Regions from separate parts of the Klebsiella scottii genome, predicted to be linked through region 2. Evidence: predicted binding sites of a transcription regulator. Region 2 holds the regulator's gene; the other holds the start of a gene.
The links. Region 2 encodes PhoB, which activates phosphate uptake and scavenging genes when phosphate is short. Its sites were predicted from a motif close to CTGTCATAAAACTGNCNNAT; they were not measured.

Region 1 (4,316 bases), 550 kb from region 2:
CTGCAGGGCGAGCTGGAGAACCGCACCCCGGATAACCTCCAGCCCATCGAGCTCAGCGAGTCGGTGCCGGAAGTGACCGCCGTAACCACCGCGCTGAACCAGCTGGTATCGCGCCTGAACCTGACGCTCGACCGCGAACGCCTGTTTACCGCCGATGTGGCCCATGAGCTGCGCACGCCGCTGGCCGGGCTGCGCCTGCACCTCGAACTGCTGGCCAAAGTGCACGGAGTCGGCGTCGATCCGCTTATTCAGCGCCTCGACCAGATGACCAACAGCATCTCCCAGCTCCTGCAGCTGGCCCGCGTGGGTCAGTCGTTTTCCGCCGGTAGCTACCAGCAGGTACAGCTGATGGAGGATGTTGTAAAACCGCTTGAGGAGGAGCTGGAGGCGATGCTGGCGCCGCGCCGGCAAAAGCTTGAGATCGTCAGCCCGGACGAGGAGGTGATGGTTTCCGGCGACGCCACGCTGCTGCGCGTGGTGCTGCGCAATCTGGTGGAGAATGCGCACCGCTATAGCCCCACGGACTCAACGATCAGAGTCTCGATTCAGGCGGGGCCAACGCCGATCGTGGCGGTGGAAGATGAAGGTCCGGGAATTGATGAGGCGAAAAGCGGCGAGCTGAGCAAAGCTTTTGTCCGCATGGACAGCCGCTACGGCGGCATTGGCCTGGGATTAAGCATCGTCACCCGTATCGCCCAGCTGCACGATACCCAGTTTTTTTTGCATAACCGCCAGCCGGGTCCCGGCGTTCGCGCCTGGGTACTCTTTCCCAGGCCTTCACGTCAGAAGGTCAGCACCCACTGATGGAAGAAGGCGACGACGATAATAAAGGCGCAGGTGATGGCCAGATATTCGCGAAAGTGTAGTTTTTGCATGACGCTATCCTCATTAGAATGAAGATAGTGTCCCTGAACAAGATTAAGCGGATATTAAGATCCAGCCCCAGGGCTATTTTATTTGCCGTTTTGATCCGGGAAGCGCGCGCATCGTCACCTGCCGCCCGTACGCTGCGGCTGTTGCGCGCTGTCCGGGCCTAAACTGGCCGCAGCAAGAGGCGTGACGCGCGCCGGGCCTACGACGCGGCGATGAACAGGTCCCGCAGCTTATGCAGCTGGTCGCGGATCTCGGCAGCCTCTTCGAACTCCAGGTTCTGCGCATGCTGCATCATCTGCCCTTCCAGCTCGTGAATTCGCTGCTGCAGCGCTTTTGGCGTCAGCACTGGCGTATCCGCCTCAACCGGTGAACGCGACTTGCCGCGCCCCTTGGCCTTGGTCTTCGCCAGGCCGCTGCCCAGCGCCAGGATATCGACCACCTTCTTGTTCAGGCCCTGCGGGGTGATGCCGTGCTCTTCGTTATAGCGCTGCTGCTTCTCACGGCGCCGCTCGGTTTCACCGATGGCCTTCGCCATCGAGGCGGTGATCCTGTCGCCGTAGAGAATCGCCTTACCGTTGATGTTACGCGCCGCGCGGCCGATGGTCTGGATCAGCGAACGCTCGGAGCGCAGGAACCCTTCTTTGTCCGCATCAAGGATCGCCACCAGCGAAACCTCCGGCATATCCAGCCCTTCGCGCAGCAGGTTGATCCCGACCAGCACATCAAACTCGCCGAGGCGCAGGTCGCGGATAATCTCCATACGTTCGACGGTATCGATATCCGAGTGCAGGTAGCGCACGCGCTCGCCGTGCTCTTCGAGGTACTCGGTTAGGTCTTCGGCCATCCGCTTGGTCAAGGTCGTCACCAGCACGCGTTCGTTGATGGCGGCGCGCAGGCGAATCTCCGAAAGCAGATCGTCGACCTGGGTTCCCACCGGGCGCACTTCGATAACCGGGTCAAGCAGACCGGTCGGACGAACAACCTGATCGACCACCTCATCGCCGGATTTATCCAGCTCATAGGCGCCGGGCGTGGCCGAAACGTAAATGGTCTGCGGCGCCAGCGCCTCAAACTCTTCAAACTTCATCGGACGGTTATCCAGCGCCGACGGCAGGCGGAAACCATACTCCACCAGCGTCTCTTTACGCGCCCGGTCGCCGCGATACATCCCGCCGATTTGCGGAATGGTGACGTGGGATTCATCGATAACCAGCAGGCCATCCGCCGGCAGATAGTCGAACAGCGTCGGCGGCGGCTCGCCCGGCCCGCGCCCGGAAAGATAGCGCGAGTAGTTTTCAATGCCCGAGCAGTAGCCCAGCTCGTTCATCATTTCGAGGTCAAACTGGGTACGCTGGCTCAGGCGCTGCTCTTCCAGCAGCTTGTTGTTTTCCAGCAGCACTTTACGTCTGTCCGCCAGCTCGACTTTTATCTCTTCCATCGCCTGAACGATACGTTCGCGCGGGGTAACGTAGTGCGTTTTCGGGTAGATGGTATAGCGCGGAATGGACGATTCAACCTGCCCGGTAAGCGGGTCAAAGAGCGACAGGCGCTCAACCTCTTCGTCAAACAGCTCAATACGCAGGGCAATATCGTCCGATTCCGCCGGGAAGACGTCAATGACCTCACCGCGCACGCGGAAGGTCCCGCGCTGGAAAGCCTGATCGTTACGGGTGTACTGCAGCTCCGCGAGGCGACGCAAAATGGCCCGCTGGTCAATCAGCATGCCGGTAGTCAGATGCAGCATCATTTTCAGGTACAGGTCAGGGTCGCCCAGGCCATAAATGGCGGAGACCGAGGCCACCACGATGACGTCACGACGCTCCAGCAGCGCCTTGGTTGCCGACAGACGCATCTGCTCAATATGTTCGTTGACCGAGGCGTCCTTCTCGATGAAGGTGTCCGAACTCGGCACGTAGGCTTCAGGCTGGTAGTAGTCGTAGTAGGAGACGAAGTACTCGACGGCATTCTCCGGGAAAAACTCCTTCATTTCGCCATACAGCTGAGCCGCCAGCGTCTTGTTAGGCGCAAGGACCATCGTCGGACGCTGCAGGTCGGCAATGACGTTAGCGATGGTGAAGGTTTTACCCGACCCGGTTACCCCCAGCAGCGTTTGGTGCGCCAGGCCATCTTCCAGCCCCTCTTCGAGGCGGCGAATGGCTTCCGGCTGATCGCCAGAGGGACGGAAAGCGGAATGCAGCGTGAACGTTTTACTCATATGTCTGACCCTGAAGGAGGATGAAGCGCCCGGCGCGAGACGGCAGGTGTTTAATTCTACCCGTCGCCGTGGCTTTTGCCAACAAATAATACTGGATATAAAACCAGTGCCGTATTATTGTTTGCCCTGTAAACCTTGCGCTATGCCGCCACATTTGGGCAAAAAAACGCCGCCTTGTGGAATAATCCGCCACTGTGTAAGGTTATCCCCAGAAAAATTTGTCATTTAACATTTGTCAAGCAAGGTGGTGAATCTTTTATGGCAGCAGGTGACACTTTCCTTACAGCCATTGATTTTATCCAACCAATTGATATTAAATAGAATTTAATAAAAGACGGGTTTCGCGCCAATTCCGCCGCAGGCCGCGTAATCTCTAGCTTACCGCAAGTTCTCTAACTCTAATACACAAGGTTATCCACAGGAATAGTGGATAACTCGCTGCAGGCCATGACCTCTGCCACCCGGCAGAAATTGCCCGCCGTCGGAAAACGCGCCGCTAAAAAATATTATTGAATTATTTTTGATATTTATCAGCTAAGGGCGCCCGCCTTTTTGTTGCTTTCTGCACCACATTTCACGTCGTTTAGCACCGGGAAAGTGCAGCCGCTTCGCTGCCCCCTGCTCATGGTTCCAGCCGCGACCTGCTCTGGCGGAAAAATGCCGTCACTTCTTTTTCCTGGCAAGAGATTTGCAGAATGTTTGTCTCGCTCGCTATCGCCAAAAAGGAGAAAACGCCTATGTTGAGTCTACGCGCCGTCAATCAGTACTATGGAAGCCAGCACACGCTGTGGAACGTTGATCTTGAGCTCAGGCCAGGAGAGTGCACCTGCGTGATGGGAAGTCAGGGAATGGGGAAAACCACGCTGGTTAACTGCATTACCGGGAATCTCCCGGTCGCCAGCGGCAGCATCACCTGGCAGGAGCGCGGAGCGCCGCCCTGCGACCTGATGCCGCTCTCCGCTCATTCACGCAGCGTTATAGGTATCGGCTACGTGCCGCAGGACCGACGCATCTTTTCGCAGCTCAGCGTAGAAGAGAATCTGCATATTGCGCTGGCGGCCGGAGGAACGCCCGGCGCCGTGGTGAATAGCGAGATTTACGATCTGTTTCCGCAGCTGTACGCCCTTCGCCAGAGCAAAGGCGCCGCGCTCTCGGAAGACGACAGGTACCAGCTGGCGCTGGCGAGGGCGCTGATCGTCCGGCCGCGCCTGCTGATACTCGACGAGCC
Region 2 (4,316 bases):
CTGCTGCTCTTCAGCAGTAAGTACTTGCAAACTTTGCTGCAGCGCCTGCTGCTGCTCATCGCTTAACAGCACAACGCCGGAGGCCTGGGCCTGCAGTTTTTCCAGCTCGCTGCGGGCGAGCTTGTGCTTTTCAAACACCTGGGCGGAGATCTGACCGTAAATTTCGGTGCCGGTGAGCTCTTCCAGCAGCTCCGCGCGCTCTTTGGGTTTGGCGTTAAGAAAGGCGGCGAACTGGCCCTGGGAGAGGAGCATCGAGCGGGTAAAGCGGCCGTAATCGAGGCCGGTGAGCGCGGCGGTCATCTCCAGCTTGTCTTTGACTTTGTCGGCAAGGATTTGCCCATCGTCGCAGCGGGCCAGCTCGACACGGGGCGCCTGCAGGTTGCCGTCGGGCTGGTTGCGCGCGCGGTTCTGGCTCCAGAAGGCGCGGTAGGCGGTGCCTTTTACCTCAAATTCAACTTCTGCCAGGCATTCGGCGGTATTGCGGGTCATCAGATCGTTTTGCGATTGCGACACGCTGCTCAGGCGCGGCGTTTCGTGGTACAGCGCGAGGCAGATAGCGTCCAGCAGCGTCGTTTTCCCGGCGCCCGTCGGCCCGACGATCGCAAACAGCCCGTTGCTGGCGAACGGTTCGGCGGTGAAGTCGATTTTCCACTCGCCTTTCAATGAGTTAAGGTTTTTCAGGCGCAGACTCAGAATTTTCACAGGTGCTCCTCACCGTTCAGGCTGTGCAGCGTTTCGTTAAACAGCTGTTCGAGGCGCTGCTGCTGCTGCTCTTCGAGACTCTCCAGCGCCAGGCGACGGGCAAAAACGTCCTCAACCCGCAGTTCGCTGAGGGTTTCCCGCCGCTCTCCGGCCAGGATGCGCTCGCGCTGGGCGCGGCTGCGGCGCACCAGCAGCACTTCGACCGGCAGCTCTTCGCAGCGGGTCTGAATCTGGCGCTGAATATCGTGCAGGTATTCGTCGCTGGTGATTTCAATATCCAGCCAGGTGGCGGGCAGCTCCGCGCTATCCTGCCACTGGTCAAGCTGTTCGCTTATGCTGGCAAAATCGCCTTTTAGCACCGCCAGCGGCTGGACTATCGGCACCGTCAGCGGGCTAACGTCCGTCAGGCGGCCGTCGGTAAAGGTCACCAGATTGACGCTTTTATTTTTCCCGGTCTCATCAAAGCTCAGGGAGATTGGCGAACCGCTGTAGCGTATATGCTCGCAGCCGCCGACGATCTGCGCCCGGTGGATATGACCCAGCGCGATATAGTCTGCAGGAGGGAAATGGCTGGCCGGGAAGGCATCGAGGGTGCCGATATAGATCTCGCGCACCGCATCGCTTTTGCTGGCGCCGACGGTGGTCAGGTGGCCGCTGGCGATAATCGGCAGCGTTTGGTCGCCGCGCAGGGCGCAGGCCTGCTGGTACTGCTGCTGATAATAGTCGCTGATGGCGGTGAGCAGCAGCTGCTGCTTTTCACCGCTGGAGTGCCCGGCCTGGCTGGTGACCAGCTCGCGCGGGCGCAGGAAGGGGACCGGGCAGAATATTGCGCCCGGCGCGCCGTCGCGCAGCGGCAGAACGAAGGGAGCGTGGCCGGCGTTAGCCACGACCGTGGTTTTTAAAAAGGCCAGGATGTCGCGCGATTCATTCAGCGTGGCGACCGAATCATGGTTGCCCGCCAGCACCACCAGCCGACAGCCGGTTTGCTGAAGCTGAACCACGAAGTGGTTATACAGCTCGCGGGCGTAGCTCGGCGGCGAGCCGGTATCAAAGATATCGCCGGCGACAATAATGGCATCGACCTCGTGCTCCTGCGCGCTGGCCAGCAGCCAGTCGAGAAAGGCCGCATGCTCAGCGGCGCGGCTTTTGCTGTAAAAGTTTTGCCCGAGATGCCAGTCAGAGGTGTGAATGATGCGCATAAATATTCCGTAGCCTAAGAGCGTTGCCGCCATTATACCATCGACGGAAGGGGAGTTAAGTGCGTGTCACAATTCAAAATCCTCGATCGTCATACGGCCATTTTTTTTCATAAATCTGTCACAAAACTGACGCATAATGGCGCCGCACTCTATACTGATGGCTAAAAAATACAGGGTAAATAATGGCGAGAAGAATTCTGGTCGTTGAAGATGAAGCTCCAATCCGCGAAATGGTCTGCTTTGTTCTGGAGCAAAACGGCTTTCAGCCCGTCGAGGCGGAAGATTATGACAGCGCGGTGAACCAACTCAATGAACCCTGGCCTGATCTGATTCTCCTTGACTGGATGCTGCCAGGCGGATCGGGTCTGCAGTTTATCAAACTGCTCAAGCGTGAGGCGATGACCCGCGATATTCCGGTGGTCATGCTAACCGCTCGCGGCGAAGAGGAAGATCGCGTTCGTGGCCTGGAGACCGGCGCCGATGATTACATCACCAAGCCTTTCTCGCCGAAAGAGCTGGTGGCGCGAATCAAAGCCGTGATGCGGCGAATCTCACCGATGGCGGTGGAAGAGGTGATTGAAATGCAGGGGCTGAGCCTCGATCCTTCCTCCCATCGCGTGATGACCGGTGAAAACCCGCTGGACATGGGGCCGACCGAGTTTAAGTTATTACACTTCTTTATGACCCACCCGGAACGCGTATACAGCCGCGAGCAGCTGCTGAATCACGTCTGGGGGACCAACGTGTATGTAGAAGACCGAACGGTAGACGTGCATATTCGCCGTCTGCGTAAAGCGCTGGAACAGAGTGGCCATGACCGGATGGTACAAACGGTTCGCGGCACGGGATATCGTTTCTCCGCCCGTTTCTGAATGTCGACAGGAGTGTGAACCGTGCTGGAACGGCTGTCATGGAAAAGGCTGGCGCTTGAGCTTTTCTTATGTTGTATCCCGGCCCTGATTCTCGGGGCGGTATTTGGTCATTTGCCGTGGTTTTTACTGGCGGCGGTGACCGGACTTCTTATCTGGCATTTCTGGAATTTATTACGCCTCTCATGGTGGCTGTGGGTGGACCGCAGCATGACGCCACCGCCGGGAAGCGGCAGCTGGGAACCGCTGCTGTACGGCCTCCACCAGATGCAGATGCGTAATAAAAAACGCCGACGCGAGCTGGGCAGCCTGATCAAACGCTTTCGCAGCGGGGCGGAATCGCTGCCCGATGCGGTGGTGCTGACCACGGAGGAGGGGGCGATCTTCTGGTGTAACGGCCTTGCACAGCAGATCCTCAATCTGCGCTGGCCGGACGACAGCGGACAAAACATCCTTAACCTCCTGCGCTACCCTGAATTTGCCAACTACCTAAAAAACAAGGATTTCAGTAAACCGCTCAATCTGATCCTTAATAACTCCCGTCATCTGGAAATTCGCGTGATGCCCTACAGCGACAAGCAGATGCTGATGGTGGCGCGCGACGTGACGCAGATGCACCAGCTTGAAGGGGCGCGGCGCAACTTTTTTGCTAACGTCAGCCACGAGCTGCGCACGCCGCTAACGGTGCTGCAGGGGTATCTGGAGATGATGCAGGAGCAGGTGCTGGAAGGGGTGACGCGGGAAAAAGCCCTGCATACCATGCGCGAGCAAACCCAGCGTATGGAGGGGTTAGTTAAACAGCTGCTGACGCTATCGCGCATTGAGGCGGCCCCGGTTCTGGCGATGAACGACAAAATCGACGTACCGATGATGCTGCGGGTTGTCGAGCGGGAGGCGCAAACTCTCAGCCAGAAAAAGCATACGCTGCACTTTGTGGTCGATGAGTCGCTGCAGGTTCTCGGTAATGATGAGCAGCTGCGCAGCGCGATCTCGAATCTGGTGTATAACGCGATCAACCATACTCCGGAGGGCACGGAGATTACCGTCAGCTGGCAGAAAGCGCCGCACGGCGCGCTGTTTAGCGTTGAGGATAACGGCCCGGGGATTGCGCCCGAGCACATTCCGCGGCTCACCGAGCGCTTCTATCGCGTGGATAAAGCGCGCTCGCGGCAAACCGGAGGCAGCGGTCTGGGGCTGGCGATCGTAAAACATGCGGTTAATCATCACGACAGCCGGCTGGATATTGAGAGCACGCCCGGCAAGGGAACGCGGTTTAGCTTCCTGCTGCCGGAACGTTTGATTGCCAAAAAAAGCGACTAACCGCCGCTCTGTCAACATAACTTGTCAATGACCAGCTTAGGCTGGTCATTTTCGTTTGCAGTCAATTTTCAGCTGCGTAATTAACGAACGCCCGCTGCTTTTTTGTTCGCATGATTAGCCATATGTTTTCCTTCATTATGGTTAATAACGCCAGGTATTAATGCAGACTTAGCATAATCATCTGCTTTTACGATCCCGCCTTGCTTTAAAACGTTATAAGCGTTTA

Region 1: the regulator PhoB is predicted to act here: its motif matches at 3,355-3,374, upstream of uvrB (excinuclease ABC subunit UvrB).

Annotation. Positions count from the first base shown of each region.
Region 1 is NZ_JARXNI010000020.1:2,614,396-2,618,711, forward strand. It holds gene pmrB (two-component system sensor histidine kinase PmrB) at 1-804, shown strand, start outside; gene uvrB (excinuclease ABC subunit UvrB) at 1,073-3,088, opposite strand; gene QFI97_RS19960 (ABC transporter ATP-binding protein) at 3,826-4,316, shown strand, end outside.
Region 2 is NZ_JARXNI010000020.1:3,164,377-3,168,692, reverse strand. It holds gene sbcC (exonuclease subunit SbcC) at 1-702, opposite strand, end outside; gene sbcD (exonuclease subunit SbcD) at 699-1,901, opposite strand; gene phoB (phosphate response regulator transcription factor PhoB) at 2,084-2,773, shown strand; gene phoR (phosphate regulon sensor histidine kinase PhoR) at 2,795-4,090, shown strand.